DNA from 3 places in the Metabacillus sediminis genome. Region 3 is predicted to be linked to each of the others. Evidence: riboswitches for the same ligand, from Rfam matches in the RefSeq annotation. Region 3 holds a riboswitch; each other region holds the start of a gene.
What was found. A riboswitch is a leader RNA that binds a small molecule or an ion and turns the genes downstream of it on or off. The one in region 3 is predicted to bind thiamine pyrophosphate.
Positions count from the first base shown of each region.

Region 1: another riboswitch for thiamine pyrophosphate. It lies ahead of thiM (hydroxyethylthiazole kinase); the one in region 3 lies ahead of tenA (thiaminase II).
Region 2: another riboswitch for thiamine pyrophosphate. It lies ahead of thiT (energy-coupled thiamine transporter ThiT); the one in region 3 lies ahead of tenA (thiaminase II).

Region 1 is NZ_CP147407.1:1,392,604-1,399,862, reverse strand. It holds gene WCV65_RS07415 (serine/threonine protein kinase) at 1-642, shown strand, start outside; gene thiE (thiamine phosphate synthase) at 661-1,308, opposite strand; gene thiD (bifunctional hydroxymethylpyrimidine kinase/phosphomethylpyrimidine kinase) at 1,305-2,111, opposite strand; gene thiM (hydroxyethylthiazole kinase) at 2,113-2,925, opposite strand; TPP riboswitch at 3,024-3,134, opposite strand; gene WCV65_RS07395 (DUF4282 domain-containing protein) at 3,175-3,459, opposite strand; gene rsgA (ribosome small subunit-dependent GTPase A) at 4,731-5,768, opposite strand; gene WCV65_RS07385 (DUF2500 domain-containing protein) at 6,037-6,393, shown strand; gene WCV65_RS07380 (methyl-accepting chemotaxis protein) at 6,660-7,259, opposite strand, start outside.
Region 2 is NZ_CP147407.1:3,147,151-3,154,409, forward strand. It holds rRNA gene WCV65_RS16385 (16S ribosomal RNA) at 1-538, opposite strand, end outside; gene WCV65_RS16390 (MGMT family protein) at 869-1,084, opposite strand; TPP riboswitch at 1,228-1,328, shown strand; gene thiT (energy-coupled thiamine transporter ThiT) at 1,423-2,001, shown strand; gene WCV65_RS16400 (class D sortase) at 2,014-2,652, opposite strand; gene WCV65_RS16405 (processed acidic surface protein) at 2,652-3,824, opposite strand; gene WCV65_RS16410 (hypothetical protein) at 3,985-4,176, shown strand; gene WCV65_RS16415 (GNAT family N-acetyltransferase) at 4,215-4,748, opposite strand; gene WCV65_RS16420 (DMT family transporter) at 4,849-5,721, opposite strand; gene WCV65_RS16425 (AMP-binding protein) at 5,844-7,259, shown strand, end outside.
Region 3 is NZ_CP147407.1:1,023,847-1,031,105, reverse strand. It holds gene WCV65_RS05590 (GNAT family N-acetyltransferase) at 1-462, opposite strand, end outside; gene WCV65_RS05585 (GNAT family N-acetyltransferase) at 548-985, opposite strand; gene WCV65_RS05580 (ferritin-like domain-containing protein) at 1,113-1,553, shown strand; gene WCV65_RS05575 (hypothetical protein) at 1,581-2,060, opposite strand; gene WCV65_RS05570 (hypothetical protein) at 2,224-2,577, shown strand; gene tenA (thiaminase II) at 3,898-4,584, opposite strand; TPP riboswitch at 4,651-4,759, opposite strand; gene WCV65_RS05560 (DUF3231 family protein) at 4,810-5,784, opposite strand; gene chrA (chromate efflux transporter) at 6,047-7,234, opposite strand.

The DNA.
Region 1 (7,259 bases), 370 kb from region 3:
TCCGTAAAAAGTGTAGACCCTCTTGAACCGGTTCATGTAAAAAATATACCGCAAGGCTGGAAATTGCTTGGCCGCGGAAACTATGCGGCCGTTTTCGTAAACGAAGGACTCCCAGGAAAAATTGTTAAGCTTTATGCAGAAAACCGCGAAGGCGCCGATAAAGAAAGACAAGTATACCAAATACTTGGCGATCACCCAGCATACTCGGTCATGTTCAGCTATAGTGACCGTTATCTCATATTAAAAAAACTGGAGGGCATCACTCTTTACGATGCTCTTAGAAAAGGTGTTTACATCCCTGAAAAAGTCATAAAAGATGTAGACGACGCCATTGCATATGCCAGGGAAAAGGGATTAAACCCCACGGATATACACGGAAAAAATGTCATGATGAAGGATGGCCGCGGCTATATTGTGGACGTCTCTGATTTTTTAGAAGTGTTTGATTGTCCAAGGTGGAAGGATTTCAAAAAGGCCTACTACCGGATATACCTTCCCCTTTCAAGATTCAGAAAATGGAAGATTCCGCGCTGGATGCTCGAACGGATTCGCAAAGGCTATCAGAAATACCTGAAGATTAACGGATATTACAAAAGAAAGAAAAAGAGCAAAGAAACAAAACGCCTCGCTAAGAAAAGCTAGGCGTTTTGTTTTCTTTCTCTACCGGGTTATCTCTTTCTTCAGAGCTCTGGCAGCTGCGGCGGGATTTTCCGATCTGCTGATGCTTGAAATGGCCGATACTCCATCTGCTCCCGCCTTTACAACGTTCTTCGCATTCTCAGCCGTTATTCCGCCAATCCCTACCATTGGAATATCAATGCCTGCTTGCTTGATCTCCTCGATTACAGCGGTGCCTTTCGCTTCCTTCGCATCCTCTTTGGATGAAGTCGGAAAGACAGGACCCACCCCAATGTAATCTGCCCCATCGGCTAAAGCACGCTTTGCCTCTTCTGCGCTATGCACGGATACCCCGAGAATCATACCATTTAAGCGTGTAATGATCTCACTGGCTTTGGCGTCATCCTGTCCTACATGAATTCCGTCCGCCCCTATTTTTAATGCCAGCTCCACATCATCATTTACAATGAAGGGAATATTTGAGTTTCTGCATATTTGCATCAGCCGGACCGCAAGCTGTTCAATTTCATCGGCTGGATGAAGGGAACCCTTGCCTTTTTCGCGAAATTGGAAGAGCGTAATTCCTCCTTCAATTGACCCGGTTACTACCTCTTCAATATCATTCGGACAGTCCTGTGTTCCTGCTATAAAATAAAGGGCCAAGTGCTGTTTTATCCGGTTCCTGTTCATATCTGTCTCATCCTCTTTTGGAAAGCCCAATGATTAGTAGGACCATGGCCTTCTCCAATTACAAGCGTTTCTTCAATGGCTGCCTGAATAAATTGCTTCGCTGTTTCCGCAGCTTTAGCAATCGTGCTGCCCTTAGCAAGTTCAGCTGTCAAGGCGGCTGAAAATGTACAGCCTGTCCCGTGAGTATGCCTTGTTTCAATTCGCTTGCTTATCAGTGCTGTAAACTCTTTCCCATCGTATAAAAGATCGGCTGACTCCTCCGTATTCTCTTCATGCCCGCCTTTAATCAGGCACGAGGAAGCTCCCATATTATGAATAATCCTGCAAGCTTCTCGTTTATTTTCCTCATTATTAATTGTTATTCCGGTAATTGCTTCCGCCTCTGGAATATTAGGAGTAATAACGGCAGCGAGCGGAATGAGGTAATCAATCATGGCCTTAACCGCCTCACTTTGAAGAAGCGTGCTTCCGCCTTTGGCAATCATAACCGGGTCAATCACAACATTTTTCCATCCAAAATTTTTTATTGAATCCGCTGCCGCCAAGATGATTTCTGCATTAAAGAGCATGCCTGTTTTAACGGCATCCGGAGGGAGGTCCTCCCCTATTGCAGAAGCCTGCGCGGATACAGCATTGGCAGTTAAAGGAAACACTCCATGCACACCAAGGGTATTCTGGGCTGTTACAGCTGTAACAGCACTCATCCCGAACACGCCAAGCTCCTGAAATGTTTTGAGGTCAGCCTGAATACCCGCTCCGCCGCCGCTGTCTGAACCGGCAATAGTTAATGCCTTTTTGATCATTCTATAACCCCACCTTTTCAATTCTTGCACGAAGAGTGACTTGTTCTTCAGTCACCAGAAATAGCTGGTTCAAGAATTCGACTTGAAAGCTCCCGGGTCCTTGATCCGCAGTTTTTTCAGCAGCCAGTTCTGCCGCGGTTCCATAAACAGCAAGCGCAGCCGCTGCAGCTGATACCGGATTTTTCTCAACTGCCAGAAAGGCTCCAACTACTGATGTGACCAGACATCCAGTACCTGTAACTTTCGTCAGGATAGAGTGGCCATTCGACACCTTCAATACCTGTTTTCCATCGGAGATATAGTCTGTCTCTCCCGTCACAGCCACCACCGTGTTCAGTTTCTTTGCAGCATGAATTGCCAGCTCTTCTAAGTCTCCTTCAGCTTCTCCGGAATCGACTCCTTTGATTGCCCATTTCTGACCGGCTGCATTAGCGATTTCCGCCGCATTCCCACGAACAACAGCAACCTTTACCTCTTCAAGAATCTGCTTAGCAGAACGTGTACGGAGCTCCGTTGCACCCGCTGCAACAGGATCCAGTACAACAGGAACACCGTGCTTATTAGCGGATTTGCCTGCAAGAATCATAGATTCCACAGTCCGCTCTGTCAGTGTGCCAATGTTTAAAACGAGCACTCCTGCCATAGCAGCCATTTCTGCTGCTTCTTGCTTGGCATCTGCCATAACCGGTGAAGCACCAAGGGCCAATAGCCCATTGGCTGTAAAATTAGCAACTACAATATTCGTTATATTATGTACCAGGGGATTTACCTCTCTTACTTTACTCAGCAATGCTCCTGCTTTTTGTGCATTCATTCCAATTCATCCTCTCCGGAAAGAGCTGCAGATAACCGGTGGGCGCCCATGCAAAAAGGCATCCCGCATAGAAGCGAAATGCCTTTAATCATAAAATATGATCAGTCATTACATTCTCCCTGCGCTGGCATTATCCAACAGGTTCACCCGGTCTACGGCAGATTAGCCGTACTCTCAGCCTGCTTCCACAAGCTCCCGATCCGTATTTTTTAAAGTAAGTTTATCCCTTACCACACGAAAAATCAAGCGTCACCCAATCTTCTCTTCTTCCTCGTTCCTGTCTGAAGCTATTTTTCCAAGAGATTCGTTCATTTTGAACATCACAATCAGCAATTCGCAATAAATCCGAATGGCAAACGGGCCCAGAAGCATTGTAAACAAACCCATCAGGATCTGCAGGCCGGGGGTCATTGATTCACCCGAATTGAACATCATCACCAAACCGGTCAGTACACTGATTCCGCTCCCAATATAAAAAATAATGGTTATTATGGCTGGTGTAATCATTTTATTAAAACTAAGAAACTCTTTCACCCGCTGTCACCCCTCATTTGAAATTCTCTTCAAACAATAGGTATGCAAGCTGTATCTTATACATTCCTTCACATAGGCACAAAGATTTAACTTTTAGAAATACTGGCCTATTTAAATTTTTCCATTCTAATCCATATATTTCTATATCCTTCAGAATCTTTCACTCTAAGGGGATTAACCCAAGACCTTTCTCTTAAATAAGGCATCAGAAAAAAACATACTGGTTCGATAGAGGCCCCTTAATCCCTATTGAATCATAAAGTCCACAACCTTCTTCCCCTTTTACAATTAGTTCATAAAAGCGCAACCATTTTCGAATAGAATATGGGTATATATATAAAAAGGGGAACAATGGAAAAAAGGGGTAAAGGAGAACTTTATGAGGCTAACCTCAAGGCTTTGCATGATTTGTTCAATCCTATCGGTCTTGCTATACTTTCTAGCAAAAATACTTTATTTCTCAAAGTTCGCCCACTATATGAATATTTCATCGATCCTTCTCGTATTCGTAATCGTAATCGCCTTCTTCTTTGATGATCATATAGGGTACTAACGAAAAGCGGAGGCGGCTTGCCCAGCCCCGACAAGCATAAGACAATCAGCCTGGGGAAGGTGAACTTTCCTTCCTCAGGATGAGTGGCTTATGACCTCGAGGGGCTAGCCGCCGTAGCTAGACAATGTGAAAAGCGGAGGGCGCTCCTAGTAAGGAAGTTCTGCTAAGAGCGCGGCGTCCTGCCGCAACGCAGAACTGACCCGCTTCGTGCGGGCCTCCGTGAGAGACGGTGGAGCTCTCGACCGAGAGGCGCTCAAATAAGGAAGTTCTGCTAAGAGCGCGACGTCCTGTCGCAACGCAGAACTGACCCGCCTCCTGCGGGCCCGAGAGAGCGAAGCGGCCGAACGGCTAGCGGCCGAAGCTGGACACCACGAAAAGCGGAGGGCGCTCCTAGTAAGGAAGTTCTGCTAAGAGCGCGGCGTCCTGCCGCAACGCAGAACTGACCCGCTTCGTGCGGGCCTCCGTGAGAGACGGTGGAGCTCTTGACCGAGAGGCGCTCAAATAAGGAAGTTCTGCTAAGAGCGCGACGTCCTGTCGCAACGCAGAACTGACCCGCATCCTGCAGGCCCGAGAAAGCGAAGCGGCCGAACGGCTAGCGCCCGGAGCTGGACACCACGAAAAGCAGAGGGCGCTCCAGTAAGAAAGTTCTGCTAAGAGCGCGACGTCCTGCCGCAGCACTGAAAAAAAAGGTAATGGAGCGATATCCATTACCTTTTTTTTATTTCTTAAATTTTCTCATACTTTTTGTGATTTGCTTCCATTTTGCTTTTTCATCTGATTGTGCTTTTTTATCCTCTTTACGGGCTAAAAACGCGAGCTCCTTTTGAAGCTTTTGATAGCTTTCATAACGATCTGCCCGCAGTGATCCTTCCTCTAATGCAGCATTGATGGCACAGCCAGGCTCATTTTGATGCCTGCAGTCGGTGAAGCGGCAGCTGCGAGCTAACGTTTCCACATCCTCAAACGTTCCCTGAAACCCATCTTCGGCACTCCAAAGCTGCAATTCTCTCATTCCGGGTGTGTCGATCAGACAGCCGCCTGTATTAAGAGCAATGAGTTCACGGTACGTTGTCGTATGTCTTCCCCGGTCATCATCTTCTCTTGCTTCCTGAGTCTTTAAATAATCACTGCCGATCAGCTGATTCGTTATGGTTGACTTGCCTACACCTGATGAACCGACAAGTGCTGCCGTACGTCCCCCAGTGCAATAGCTGCGGAGAATTTCAGCAGATTCAGCATCCAGAGCACTTATTACATGTATAGGCACACCAATAGCTGCTGCTTCAACTTCAGCGAGCTTCTCGTTCAAATCCTCGCATAAGTCTGCTTTATTCAAAACCACCACCGGATTGGCTCCGCTTTCCCAGGCCATGATTAAATACCGTTCCAGTCTGCGGATATTGTAATCCTGGTTAAGGGCCATCACGATAAAAAGCGTATCAACATTTGCAGCCACTATTTGTTCCTCTGTAGCCACACCCGCCGCTTTTCGTGAAAATTTACTCTGCCTGGGAAGAATCGCATGTATCGTTGCCTTCCCTTCTTCATAGCGCGGCTGAATAACTACCCAGTCTCCCACGGCAGGGAAATCTTCTCTTCCCCCGGCTTCAAACCTCATCTTTCCAGCTACCTCACCTAGCAATTCTCCTTGCCCAGTCAGAATTCTGTATACCCTTTTATGTTCAAGTGCCACTCGGCCAATTTCAAATCCTTCAGTCTTAAACGGATTAAATGCCTCTTCAAAAAATGGGGTCATCCCCAACTCAGATAAATTCAATGCTAATATCCTCCCTATTCTGTTCGTTCAAAATTAATGAATGAACGTCATAGAGAGATGATCAAGTTACCGATCCAATCCCTCCATGACGCTGATGATTACAATTGGAAATTTTCTCATATTTCATCACTCCTTAAAGGGATTGAGCATGAAGCTCTTGAATACCATTATACGGAAGGTTTCATGTATTTGCCAAACACATCTTCTAAAAATCTATTCAATTTGAATTCCGAGGTGAGCAGCGGAGATGCCAGAAAATCCGGATGGAATGTTTCAAATTATTCCTGTACTTGTCATTTGCGGATTTGCAGCGGTTTTAGGAATCATTATTTTCACGATATTTAAAAATATTGCTGCTTGGAACAAAAACAATCAGCAGCCAGTAACAGAAGTCCTGGCAACTATTGTTGCGAAAAGAACGAGTACACATGGCGGCGGTAATACGAGAGCTTATAATCACTATTACCCGACTTTTGAATTAGAAAGCGGGGAGAGATTGGAGCTGCAAGTAAAAGGAGAAGAATATGGACAGCAGGCTGAAGGGGATCAGGGTAAACTTACATATCAGGGTACAAGGTATTTATCCTATAGCCGGAGTGTGTAGCCAAAGAAAGAAAAGGGCGAAAAGTAACATGACCTTAGACAGGGAGACGCATTCTAAGCGTTTCCCTGTTTTGGTTTGAAATTTGAGTCAGGCCAAATGAAGCAGATGGGCGACACTACGGCGGGAGCAGCAGGACATGTTAGACCCCGCAGTCGCGAAGCGAGAAGGACGCTCACCGCCATTGGATGAGGGAGTCCCGCAGCGAACACATCTAAGGTAAATAGCCAGTGGCAGATCTATGATCCTTTCTGGACAGCCTCTTGCTGTTATTCCCCTGCTTTCAATTCGAGCGCTGACGCTGCCTCCTCAAGATCACGAATACTTTTGACCATACTGCTGATTCTAGTATTCTGTTCCTCAGTACTTGAAAGTACTTCTTGTATTACAGCACTTGTCTGGTCGGTCACAGCTGATACTGATGAAGCCTCATCCATGACAAGCCTCGTATTCTCACTTAGGGCATCCAGTCTTTGCTGAAGCTGAACTGCTCTTCCGGAAACATCCTCGACCGTCAGCAAAATATGATTCATCCTCTGTGTAACTTCATCGGACGAATTGAGACTTGATAGGAAAGCCTCGTTGCCAAGCTGCATATCCTCTGACGTTTTATTCGTCTTTTCAATAATGCGATCGAGGATTTCATGAATACCTCCTGCAGATTGCTTCGAGTTTTCTGCCAATACCCTGATTTCATTTGCTACGACAGAAAAACCTTTCCCATGCTCTCCCGCTCTTGCCGCTTCAATACTGGCATTAAGCGCCAGCAAATTGGTCTGGTCTGAAATGCGGGTGATCGTTTTTACAATGGATTCAACATCCTTTGTTTCCTTCTGCAAATCAATAATAGAATCGACTACCTTCTGAAT
Region 2 (7,259 bases), 2.0 Mb from region 3:
GCCACCTACGTATTACCGCGGCTGCTGGCACGTAGTTAGCCGTGGCTTTCTGGTTAGGTACCGTCAAGGTGCGGGCAGTGACTCCCGCACTTGTTCTTCCCTAACAACAGAGCTTTACGATCCGAAAACCTTCATCACTCACGCGGCGTTGCTCCGTCAGACTTTCGTCCATTGCGGAAGATTCCCTACTGCTGCCTCCCGTAGGAGTCTGGGCCGTGTCTCAGTCCCAGTGTGGCCGATCACCCTCTCAGGTCGGCTACGCATCGTCGCCTTGGTGAGCCATTACCTCACCAACTAGCTAATGCGCCGCGGGCCCATCTGTAAGTGACAGCATAACCGTCTTTTATCTCCGAACCATGCGGTTCGAAAAGTTATCCGGTATTAGCTCCGGTTTCCCGGAGTTATCCCAGTCTTACAGGCAGGTTGCCCACGTGTTACTCACCCGTCCGCCGCTGACCTCCGAAGAGGTCCGCTCGACTTGCATGTATTAGGCACGCCGCCAGCGTTCGTCCTGAGCCAGGATCAAACTCTCCAAAAAGTAGTTTGACTAGCTCTTGTTTGTTGCTCTAGAATTAACGTTGGCACTTCGATTTGTTTAGTTTTCAAAGATCATTTTTTGCAACCGCTTCGTTAGCGGCTTTAATAATATATCACGCCGTTAGACAAGAGTCAACATCTTTTTCAACAATGTTTCAAAAGGAAATATCTTCTGTTTTCAGCGACAAATATTAATATATCACTATATCTCTAAAAGGACAATCATTTTTTTCAAATTTCTCTATGAAAATGATGCTGGAATTTTTGCAGCGATATTTTATTCCCTGTTTCGATTTCAACTCCTTCTATAGATAAGGCTTTTTTCTGCTCTTCAAGAACATCCTGATCCTTGATGGAGAGTTCTCCTAGAACTGATTACTCTGTGCCAAGGCAAACTGTATTTACTGCTCATCGTATGAAGAACTCTTACACCCTGTCTCGCTCCTCTAGGACTTCCCGCTGCAAATGCAACTTGTCCATACGTCATAACCCGGCCCTCCGGTATATTTTTGATGATTTGAATAGCTTTTTCGGTAAATGGTTTCATTCTCTTCCTCCTTCTGGTTTGATAAGGTAAATTAATAGTACCAAAAATGCGGCACGTAAGTATCATCATTCTATTAAATGTAAAATAGTTATTGTCGAAATTTGTGTGATAGTGTATAGTGAAAATAATTAAATAATTCGGTATACGACCACTAGGGGAGCCTTCGGCTGAGAATGAACAATCTGTTCTAGACCCTTTGAACCTGTTAGTTAATGCTTGCGTAGGGATGTGGCTTGATCGTTTAACTTCGTGATTAAAGCAGTGCGTGGAAGCAAGAGCATTCCCCGCATTGCTTTTTTATTTTCTCCTTTTGGTCGATGCCTGTAAAAGGAGCCCATATGAAAAATCAAAAACTTCTATTCTTATCCGAAACAGCTATTTTAACTGCTCTGGCACTGTTGCTGGACATGCTCTCAAGTTTCTTCATTAAGATGCCTCAAGGCGGGTCACTTTCACTTGGAATGATTCCAATATTTATTATGTCCTTCAGGTGGGGTCTCAAAGGCGGATTGCTCACAGGCCTTCTGACCGGAATTCTGCAGCCGATTTTGGCACCTGCATTTATCGTACATCCCGCCCAAGCTATTTTGGACTATCCGCTGCCTTTTATGCTTGCCGGGATGAGCGGCTTGTTTGCAGGATGGGTACATTCTGCATTGAAGCAAAATAAATGGAGAACTCTGACCGCAGTTATGGCGGCTACCCTGCTTGGTTCCATTCTTCGGCTTGCTTCGCATGTTTTATCAGGAATTGTCTTTTTCGGCTCATATGCACCAAAGGGCACTCCCGTTTTCACCTACTCACTTGTATACAACTCAACCTGGATGATCCCTACCTGGATTGTCGCTGCACTTGCAATATGGTTAGTCATTATGAATTCACCCGGGCTAATCAAAAGCAATGCAAAAAAACCGTAAGCCAATATTGGCTTACGGTTTTTCTGTTTTAATAAGATTTGCAATTAAAACGTAGCGTTCTGGTGCCGAACCAATAAAATCAAACGGATAGCATGTGGAAACAGTTAATGTAGCCCTTGGTTTAGGTACAATCACCGTACGGTCGTTTTCGTCTACAATACGGACTTTGCGAATTTTATAAGTAAATGTGCCGGCAGATGTTTTGACAATAAGCAGATCGTTCTCCCCTACTTTTCCAAGCTGTCTGAAGACAGTATCCCGGTGTCCAGATAAAACAGAGTTATCCTTCTCCCCTGGAAGGACAGATTGAGCAAAATGCCCAACTCCTTTTTCGAGCTCGTCTTCTTCTGTCCCATGGTAAATAGGAAGGACTGCATCTAGTTTTGGGATGATTAATTCCCCCATCCGTTCCCCTTTTACCGGCCTTGTTTCATATAAAGGAGAAGGTTTAGCGCCTTCTGTCTCACTTGCTTTAGCCGGCGCCGTTTTAATCACATGGTAATCCGCTTTCTGCTGTTCATAGAAAAAGTAAGCTTTTGCTAATTTAAACGCATTCGTACTAGTTAAGTAAACTCCGGCAGCAAAGAGGATCGCGGCACTAAAAAGAAGAAGCGTACGCTTCTTCTTTACTGTTGAAAGGAAATGTTTCATCAGATGGATGTACGCAGCTTTCTTCTAATTAAAACGGAAACCGCTATTAAAGAAGCTCCGGCAATCATCCAGTTTGCATGAAATCCTGCTGTCTTAGGCATTTTAGCTCCTTTAACTGTTGCTCCCGGTTTTTCCGTCTGTTTCTTAATGGATGAAACTGCTTCAGACGTTTTTACTAAGTCCTTACCTGTTTCTTTAATTAATTCTGATCCAATCATTTCAGAAGTTAAGGTCATATCTAAAATCAGTTTGTTATCCAAATCATAAAGCTCGACGAAAAGGTCTGCCCCATCCACATCATTCAGACTCATCATTGTCTGCAAAGAGAGCTCTTTTTTGATTCCATCCTTAACAAGGTAGTATTTCGCCTGCAAATTCAGCAAATCCATCATTTCACCGTAGATGGAAATCATCTCTTGAATGTCTTTCTCAGAAAGCTCATCTACACTTTCAAAATCACCGATTGCCATCATTCTGTCACCAAGCTGCATCAGCTGTGCGTCAATATAAGGATTGTTTTGATATACTTTTTCGAAGTGTGCAGCCAAACGCTCAAACTCTTCTTCCGTTAAACCAAGCTGATCAAAAATTTCTTCAAACTCAGATTCCATATCCGGAAGTTCCATGAAATTATAGATTTCTTCATCAAGCTCTTCGATCGAATCATAATCTTCTAAAACCAGGCCGTGATCCTTCATAAACTGGTCAAACTCTTCACGGGAGACAAAGTCGTAGCTTTCCCAAAGCTCCTGAAGCGTCGAATCATTAATTTCAGTCGGATAGTCTCCCGCAATTTGAATTGTTTCAAGCAGATAATTTTCAAAATAGAAAACATCCTGTACTTTTTCCCCATCGAATAAATCCCCGTTTTCAACAAGGAGGTCTGTTAATTGATCTTCTGTTAATTCATATTTTGCAAGGATTTCTTTAAGAACATCATCTGTCACCCTTCTTCCCAGATGACTTCTTAAATCTTCTACATCTTCAAATTCATCAAACATTCTGTAATCGAAATTTTCTAAATATGTCTCTAACTGGCCATGTGTCAAGTTAATTTCTTTTAAATAGGCTTTGTAGCTGCTGCTGTTTACGTCAATCTTGCCTGCAGCCAGTGCTGTGTGTGCAACGAGCAGCTGAAGCAGTACAAGACATGCCGCGAAATATTTTTTCACCGCAGTGTCCCCCTGTAATATTTGTAATCTAGAAAATTATATACTGAAATTTTTGTAATGTATAGCACAATATTTTTATTGTCTATCTAGTAGATGGTTCTATTTTCGCTTGCTGGTGAATGTACTAGAGTAATAGGAAGGAGATGCGGGAGGCTAGACAATGAATCCAACCTTTTCTTTTATGTTAGGCTGCATGCTGTTATCAATTATTCATTTTTTAATCAGTTATAGGGAAGCAATTCGGGTAAGCAATGAGGAAGGTCTTGTATTCGGCTGGGGATTAGTATTTAATGTGCCCCTTGCCTTCATGTTTGCCATACTGGCTAATTTGTTCTACCAGCAGCTAAATTAGAAGGGCCTACCAGATTGGAGGCCCTTCTTATCTTTCTGTTATACTCGATTGCCTTGCAGCAGCATCGATTTAAGCCGTTCAATATCCTTCCATCCAAAAGCATATTCAATATGCTCCCGATTTCCAATTGACAATGTTTCTTCCCCTATTAATTCAGGAAAATAGGATTCATAAAATCCCCGGGAAGGATTTTCACTGATTACCCAAACCATGACAGATTGGAATCCTTTTTCAATGAGATCATCTATCGAATTTAACAGCAGCGCACTGCCAATCCCTTTTCGCTGCACCTCATCCAGAAGGTAGATGGCATATATTTCACCATCAAACCCATGCTTTTCAGTACGTTCCTTTCCATAGCTTGAAAACCCGACGATTCTCCCCTCTTCATCTTCGGCTAAAAACAGATGATCGAGATCGGCTTGCTCCCACTGGCTCATCTTCTCTGCATATGTAAGCGAGTTTAAATAGGCAGAATCAACGATATCCCGGTAAGTAGTCCGCCAGCTATCCACATGAACTTCCGCAATCCCTTTTATATCTTCTTTTTTTGCTTTCCGGATTTTATACATAATAGTCCCCCTACGCCATTCTAAAGTTCACTATTCTCCTATACCCAATTTCTTTCCTTAATCATCCATATTTCTTTTAGAATGGTAAGCAGAATCTTTTTCACTTCATATCCCCAGCCATAAAAATTAGTATTCCTGCAAATATTACGGCACTGCCGATTGCCTGAGTCAACATGATTTGTTCATTCAGCACATAATAGGCAAGGATGATCGCACCGGCAGGTTCAAATAAAATGGCGACGGAAATTGTGTTCGTACTAATCCATTTCAAAGCCCAGTTAAATAAAGAATGGCCAAGCAGATTAGGAAAAATGGCCAATAGCAAAAGCCACATCAGATTTTCGCCGCTTCCTGGGTCTAAACTATACGAAAATACTAAGCAATAAAGCAGCAAAGTCGCCGCGCTAATCCCGTAAACAAGAGTTGTATGTAAAATCAGCGAATGCCGCTTTCTTACTTCCTGTCCAAATAGAAGATAGGCAGTAACCATAAAACAGGCGGTTAACGCCAGCAAATCTCCTGCCAGTGCCCATCCGCTGATTTGCAGGTCCCCCCAGCTGATGATTAAGCTCCCGATTATGGCAATCGCCGCACTCCACACGGCTTGACGCGTTACCCGCTCACCAAAAAGCAGGTAAGTTCCAGCAAATGCGAATAGCGGCTGAAGCGTAACGAGAACCACTGAACTTGCAACGGAGGTTAATTCGAGGGACTCAAACCATAAAATAAAATGAAAGGCCAGGAATATTCCTGCCATTGAAATGTAGAGCCAGTCTTTATTAGTCATTTCCTTGATGCCCGATCCCCTTGCTAACAGGAAAAAAGGCATCATTAGAAGGACTGAAAAGAACATTCTGTAAAAAGCCGTTACCGGCGGCGGAGTGGTGGTCAGCTTGACCATTACGGCAGAGGCCGAGACAGAGAGCACCCCAATAAATAGAGCGATATATGCATATGTTTTTTGTTTGTTCACATTAATCTCCTCACCCTACTAAACATCTGCAAAAAGGCGAGATTTGTAGAAGGATAGTTTTTAAAATATTCTGTTAATATTGTATAATGAAAGCGTTAACTCTAGCGATATGAGGAGGTCCTATGAATTCTTTAAAGCAAGTGACAATCGGGAAAATGTTTCAGGAAACGGTTCAGGAGTTTGGAAGCCGTGAAGCTATTGTCTATTCTAAAGAAGAAATCCGTTATACCTATCAAGAATTCTACGAGGAAACGGCAAAAATTGCAAAGGCTCTTATGGGAATCGGTATTAAAAAAGGAGACCATATCGCTGTTTGGGCAACCAACGTCCCTGAGTGGCTGCTTCTCCAATTTGCTACAGCAAGGATGGGCGCGGTTCTTGTAACGGTTAATACGAGCTACCAGGTTCACGAACTTGAATATTTATTACAGCAATCCGATTCAGCTGCTTTATTTTTAATAGACGGCTATAAAGGGACTTCCTATACAGAAATGATTCAGTCAATCAAAAGCCGAGCCAGCCATCCGCTAACGAAGCTGAAACACCAAATCTACATAGGCAGTGATTCATGTCCTGAAGGAATGACTGGCTGGAATAAATTTTTAATGCATGCAGCTGCAGTTTCAGATGCAGAACTGGAACAAAGAGAAAGCGAGCTTGATCAGCATGATGCCATTAATATGCAATACACTTCGGGAACGACAGGGTTTCCAAAAGGCGTTATGCTTACCCATCATAACATTGTCAATAACGGTTATTTAATCGCAAGCTCGATGAAGCTGACACATAAGGACAGGCTTTGCATTCCCGTACCGTTCTTCCATTGTTTCGGCTGCGTATTGAGTACAATGGCTGCAGTTACAGTTGGGGCCTGCATGGTCCCGACAATAGAATTCAGCCCTGATCTCGTGCTCGAAACAGTGGAAAGGGAACAATGCACCGGCTTGCAGGGAGTTCCGACGATGTTTATTGCCGAACTTTCACTGGATTCTTTCCCATCTTATGATCTCTCCTCTCTCCGGACAGGTATTATGGCAGGCTCTCCTTGTCCGATCGAAGTGATGAAAAAAGTAATGGATCAGATGGGGATGAACGAAATTACGATTTGCTACGGTCAAACGGAGGCATCTCCTGTCATTACCCAAACAACTGTAGATGACTCTATTGAAAGAAAAGTAGAGACAGTCGGGAAACCTCATCCGCATGTTGAAGTTAAAATTATCAATCCTGCAACAGGAAATGAAATGCCTTCAAATGAACAGGGAGAACTGTGTACGAGAGGCTATCACGTTATGAAGGGTTATTATAAAATGCCCGAAGCGACAAGTGAAGCAATCGATGCTGACGGGTGGCTGCATACAGGTGATCTCGCTTCAATGGACGAAGAAGGCTACGTTAAAATTACAGGCCGCCTCAAGGATATGATTATCAGAGGCGGTGAGAATATTTATCCCAGGGAGATCGAAGAGTTTTTATACCGGCACCCTGATATTGTAGATGTACAGGTTATTGGAGTGCCCGATGAAAAATACGGAGAA
Region 3 (7,259 bases):
AAATTCTTCAATCTGTTTATGCAGCTCCAGAATCCGTTCTGTATCTTCAATCCCTGCCTTTTTTACGGTTACTCCAGGACGATGACTGAACGTCTCCTCAAGCTTCACGCATTTTGCATAATACAGCACACGTTTCTCAGCGCGCCGTTCAAGGAACGGCTCCAGTTTGACCGTTACCTCCTCAAGACCTGAAAGAATACCCCATTCCGGGTCCGCCTTCATAATTCCGGCAAAGCCGCCGGCATCAAAATCCCCATGGGAAAAAGGGATATAATTCGCTTCATATTTTAATAGAATCCCCTGAAGCTCGCCATCCTCATTAAAATCGCCCCAAACCTTCTGAAAAGGCTCATTGTACCCGAATGCTTCGATGTCCCCTATTATAAACAAGTTTTCAGCAGGCTTGCCGGAAACGTAGGAATAGCATTGTTCATGGTCTTTTTCTGTTAGTTGCCTAATCATTATGAAGCCCCCCTTATAGCTCTCTCTTGCACCTCAAAGAATAATAGTTTTCAGTCTCTGTCTGTGAATAGGAAGGCACGCAATCCTAAACGATAAATCCCTTAGCTTTGTAGAACGGTATTCCTTTCTGGTTCTGTTCATCCACGGATACCCACTGTTCCTGTGCCCCATATGTTTGAATTTGTTCCTCTGTAATGGCATTAAGAAGCAGCGTGCCAATCCCCTGTCTTCTTTTGGCGGGATCCAGATAAAGAACGAAAAGCTCAGAAGTGTGTTCGGCAGTCATCCCTCCACCGCCGGCTCCTGCTACTCCATTCTCACCAATTGCCGCATACCAGCCGTTCCAATGACGGTCAGTTTCTTGTATTTCCTTTGCCACCCGCTCTGCATTATAAAATTCGGAAATGGTACGTTCTATATACTTTTTGGAATGCGTTTCATTATATGTGTTCCTGTACCCTTCAGAACAAACACGAATGATTCCCTGAATGTGCTCAAGTCCTGCTTTAACAACGGTTATCATTGCTTTTCAACACATCCCCTTGCTGATATTAGCATTTATTATATAGAATGTTCAGAACCTTTTCACTACTAATTTGTAATTACTGTCATATATTTTATCAAGCTTAACTTTAAGGGGGATCAAGGAGATGCAGTATCAATATTACGAAGAATATCAGCGCCAAATGAACCAGAATGCATTGCTTGCTAAAGAAATAGCCAAGGCAATTGATGGAGAATACAGCGCGATAAATTGCTATGAAGTACTGGCAAAGCAAGCACCGACGCAGGAACAGAGGGAAAAAATTCTTGAAATTCAAAAGGATGAAAGAAGGCATTATGAGGAGTTTTCGCAGATTTATCTGTCGCTGACAGGACGCCAGCATAAGCCGAAGCAAATTGAAGAATGTCCCTCAACCTATGAGAAAGGGCTTAATGCCGCTTTCAAGGATGAACAGGAAACCGTTGATTTCTATCTGGATATCTCAGATAAAGCCACGAATGCGTACATAAAGCGCATTTTCAAAAGAGCGGCTGCGGACGAGCAAAACCATGCTGTCTGGTTTTTATATTATTTAACAAAGATTTGAATCGCCGCCTAATGGCGGTTTTTTTATCTAATCAATAGGATCACATTTGCGCCCATGACGGAGAACTTCGTAAATTGCCATTCCATCACTTGGATGATCGTCTGAGTATCGGACAGGCAGTAAAGCAAAAATAACATAGTAGCTTGAAAAGTAAGCAAACTGATAGAAAAATAAATGAGGCTCCAATACATTATGCACAATAAGCAGGTTCACAAGCAGAATGGAAAGAAGATTAAAAAGCGCTCCCCCTCCATACACCATGGCATGAGTAGCACGATTATCATACCTAAGACCTTCATACTGGCAAAAAGAATCCAAAAAATAAAGACGTTTTACCGTCAGATTTTTAAACGTAAAAAGCGGCTTTCCTCTACCAATTGTGAATGTTCCTTTTCCGCCAAAGGCAAGCGCCATAACAGTATGGCCTAATTGATGAACAAATGATGCGATCGGCAAAACAATGCAAAGTGACCATAGCAATGTAAGGACGTCCCGAAGCTCGAACATAAAGAAGCGCCTCCCTATTCATTGATGATATGTCTAATGTCCGTACTGCCTGTTTTCCCGAAATATCCTTGGTCAAACCTAATGATTATCCATGTCATTATTGAAACTTTTCATGTATGATAGTGGAGAACCATCCTATTCCAAAACAAGGAGGAAATGACTCATGCGCTTCGACGAACAGCCAGTGACAGTAGATGAAAATGTAAACGTTTTTGCGGCAATACCTGAGGACGGTACCGTTATTGGAACAGCCACACAGGAAGAGCTTCAGATGGCCCAGGAATTGGAGTGCAGGCACCTAGCCCACATGCGTCTAATGGATTCAAACATCCAGATTCAGGGAGCTTCCTATAAGGAGCTGCTGCAGGAATACTTGGAATTTGAAACAAAATCCGCTGAGTTTTGGAAAGCTATTTATAAAAGACTGGATGTTCCATGGGAATGGATCCTCCGAATTGATCTGGCCCACGGCTATATTTACGTTATTAACCCATTTGATGATGAAGTGATTGATTAATTGATTGAGAAAAGGCCGGCCTCCTGTTGGAAGCCGGCTTTTTTTGCGGAGAGACTTTTAGCTCTTTGGTGGCAGGACACTCGCGAGGGGTTATCGGCCGCTCCCGTACGGATATCGGACACTCCGCTCTTTTTATCGGACGTTGGTGGCTCGATATCGGTCACTCCGCTTTTTATCGGACACTCGTGACAAGATATCGGTCGCTCGCGCACGAATATCGGACACTCCACTCTTCTTATCGGACGTTCATGGTTCGATATCGGTCACTCCGCTTTTTATCGGACACTCGTGACAAGATATCGGTCGCTCGCGCACGGATATCGGACACTCCGCTCTTTTTATCGGACGTTCATGGTTCGATATCGGTCACTCCGCTTTTTATCGGACACTCGTGACAAGATATCGGTCGCTCGCGCACGAATATCGGACACTCCACTCTTCTTATCGGACGTTCATGGTTCGATATCGGTCACTCCGCTTTTTATCGGACACTCGTGACAAGATATCGGTCGCTCGCGCACGAATATCGGACACTCCACTCTTCTTATCGGACGTTCATGGTTCGATATCGGTCACTCCGCTTTTTATCGGACACTCGTGACAAGATATCGGTCGCTCGCGCACGAATATCGGACACTCCACTCTTCTTATCGGACGTTCATGGTTCGATATCGGTCACTCCGCTTTTTATCGGACACTCGTGACAAGATATCGGTCGCTCGCGCACGAATATCGGACACTCCACTCTTCTTATCGGACGTTCATGGTTCGATATCGGTCACTCCGCTTTTTATCGGACACTCGTGACAAGATATCGGTCGCTCGCGCACGAATATCGGACACTCCACTCTTCTTATCGGACGTTCATGGTTCGATATCGGTCACTCCGCTTTTTATCGGACACTCGCGAGGAGATATCGGTCGCTCGCGCACGGATATCGGACACTCCGCTCTTCTTATCGGACGTTCATGGTTCGATATCGGTCACTCCGCTTTTTATCGGACACTCGTGACAAGATATCGGTCGCTCGCGCACGAATATCGGACACTCCGCTCTTTTTATCGGACGGTCATGGCTCGATTTCGGTCACTTCGCTTTTTATCGGACACTCGCGAGGAGATATCGGTCGCTCGCGCACGGATATCCAACACTCCACTCTTCTTATCGGACGTTCATGGTTCGATATCGGTCACTCTGCTTTTTATCGGACACTCGCGAGGGGGATATCGGTCGCTCGCGCACGGATATCGGACACTCCGCTCTTTCTATCGGACGTTCATGGTTCGATATCGGACACTCCCATGCAGTCAATTCCCCTCTTACTGTACTTCAACTGCTTCCGTATCCGGCCATTGTTCCATCGTATAGGCCATTTCCCAAAATGACAGTTCGTATTTGCAGCTGATTGTGAAATGGCGGATCATTTTCTGTCGTTCTTTTTCAGATGCCTCCAGGGCAAGCTGGTCCAGTCGCTCTAGCTGTTCAAATACAAGTTCTTTAAACCATTCTCCTCCATAAGCCGCGATCCATTCCTGATAAATCGGTTCTTCAGGCTTACACTCTTTCAATCTCTCACCGATTTCATAGTAAATCCAATAGCACGGCAGGATGCAGGCAATGATTTCCCCAAGGCTTCCGTTGATTGCGGAACGGTACATGTGGGATGTGTAGGCATATGCGGTTGGTGATGGTTCAAAGGCCCGTTTTTCTTCTTCTGTAATTCCGAGCAGAGTTGAGAATTTCTCATGAAGCGATAGCTCCGCTTCGTAGGTTCCTTGCGCATGGAAGGCCATTCGCGCTGTTACATGAAGGTCGTCAGCCTTTCCGCCAGCGAGTGCCTGAACTTTGGCAAAATGGGATAAGTAATAGGCATCCTGCATGACATAGTAACGGAAGTTTTCAAGCGGGAGCGTACCATCGCCGATTCCCCTTACAAAAGGATGGTTGAAGTTTGCCTCCCAAATTGAATCGGTTACTTTTCTTAACTTTTCTGTAAAAGATGTCATGTTTGAATTCCCCCTGCTTCTTATGTAAAAATAAAAAACCGCTCTTAACGGATAAGAGCGGGAAAGATTAAGAATCTCCCACTTCCCTCCGCTGGTTCAAACCAGATCAGGTTCCAAGGGTCCCGGAGCATACTCCGGTCTCAGCCCCACGTTATGGGCTCCCCTAGTGGCAATGCGGTATTTTATTTTCCAGGTTCATCATAACATGCAGTAAAAAAACGTCAACTATCTCTTTATCACAGCTTCCGGAATTTCTTCCATCCACTGATGCTTTACCATGATTTTCCCGCCTTCTTTTGCAAATGAATAAATATCACGTGCAGCAATTGCCATTTTCAGAGGAAGATCCGGGCGCAAACTGTAGGTTGTTCCAAGTGCGTTGCTTGTCAACCCCAAACTGCTTAACAAGTTGATTAAATACATAATCAGTTTATCTGAATATGGAGCGGTCTTTGTTTCAGAAATGACTGCTCCAGGCAAGGCTGAGACAGGGATTCCACTATGTTCCATCAGCTTCCCATAGGATTGATACAAATCAATAGCAAGCTGTTCGCCTTTCTTTAAATACATTTTCACTTCCGGTTCTTTCGCTACTTTCCTTAACCCTTTCATCAGCTGGGCACCGAAGTTGTTGTTTTCCACAATGTGATAGATGATGGAAAGTTCGGTAGCATTCAATCTTCTTTTGCCAAAATGAAATCCGGATAAATACCTTTCATTTACAACATATTTAGGATGATCCGGCATCCCGATTACCGGTGGAATGGCGCCGTTCCCTACCTGCAGGAGGCAATTTGTACACATACCGAACACTTTGTTGGAATGGGCAGACGTTCTCGAAAAGAAGTCGTGAATATCATTTCGATACACCATTGACAGGTGCACAGCATTCAGCCCGATTCCAAGCTTCATCAGCATCCGCAGAAAGCGGATATAGAAGTACTGATCGAACAGCCTTTCCGCCTTTCGGTTCACATCCGTTTCATCAAACCCCTCAGGAATTGCAGCGCCTTCCTTTTGAAAAAGCTGAGCGATTTCTTTTACAAATTTCACTTCTTCCTGATAGGCATATTGAAGGATCGACGTAATGTCCTTTTGGGTTGTTACATCCAATGCGTGTTCCATGATGCGGAGAAGCATCGTCTTTTTCTGATAAGTGGACCATAAATTTGCTAATTCGGACGAAGACATTGGTTTCATACTGATTTCCTCTTTTCAAAATAAATAGATACTGTTATTTTTCCAAAAAGAGGTGATATTATGAGGACAAAAAAAGATGACCGGGAAGGCCATCTGCACATTTATTTTTTTCGGTTTTTTAAGGTTTTTGTAACCATGCTGATTGCTTTTTTTGTCTGCTCAGGATTCTTTTTTGCATAATCCACAACTTTTTTCAGGATGGACTGTTTACTATTCATGTAAAATCACCTTCCTTTGCCGGTTAGTATATCATAATATTTTTCTAAAGCACTCCAATTTGCTCCATCAGTGTGCCGGCAATTATGGTAAGTCCCACGACAAGCCAAGGCGGCAGCTTCCAATAAACAAGAAGGGCAAAAGAGACCAAGGCGAGTGCAAATGCAGACGCTGAATGAATAGCACTTGTAAAAACAGGATCATACAGGGCGGCAAGCAGAATACCAACGACCGCCGCATTTACACCCATGAGGGCTGCCTGCACTCCCTTTTTTCCGCGGATGCTGCTCCAAAAAGGAAGAACTCCGATGACGAGCAAAAATGAAGGCAGAAACATAGCCGCAGTTGCGATCAAAGCCCCTGGAACTCCAGAGATGATTGCGCCCACATAACCAGCGAATGTAAAAAGAGGACCTGGAACTGCCTGTGCAGCCCCGTATCCCGCAAGAAACACATCCTGTGTCATCCAGCCTGCAGGAACCACCTCTTTTTCAAGCATCGGCAGGACGACATGACCGCCGCCGAATACGAGGGAACCAACCCGGTAAAATACGTCAAATAGAGCGATATAGGTCCCGGAGAATGTTTGCCGGATGATGGGCAGGAGAACAAGCAGCAAACCAAATAATAAAAGTGAAGCTGAAGCTGTTTTTTTGCCGATTGTAAGAATAAGCTTAGGGACCTCAGGCACTTCTTCTCTTTTATAAAGCAAATAACCTGCAACAGCAGATCCTGCAATAATTGCAAGCTGACCCCAAGCGGATGGAACGAAAAGGGCACCGACTGCAGCGAGAACCGCAATTGTGATCCGCGGCCTGTCCGGTGCAAGTGACTTTCCCATCCCCATTACAGCCTGCGCCACTACGGCTACCGCTGTAATTTTCAGCCCCATAAGCCAGCCCGCCTCATGAACATCCGTCCCCTTAAACAAATAAGCGAATACAATCAGGATAAGGATCGAGGGCATGGTAAAGCCGAACCATGACAGAAAACTGCCTACAAGGCCACCCCGGAGCAGCCCGATGGAAAGTCCGACCTGACTGCTCGCCGGCCCCGGAAGAAACTGGCACAGAGCTACAATATCCGCATAAGACTGGTCATCCAGCCATTTTTTCTTTTTGACATACTCCTCCCGAAAATACCCTAAATGGGCAACCGGACCGCCAAAGGACGTCAATCCGAGCTTAGAGGATACAAGTAAAATTTCAAGCCAAATTTTAAGACGCGATTTCATCTGAAAGTCCTCCGTTATAATAATC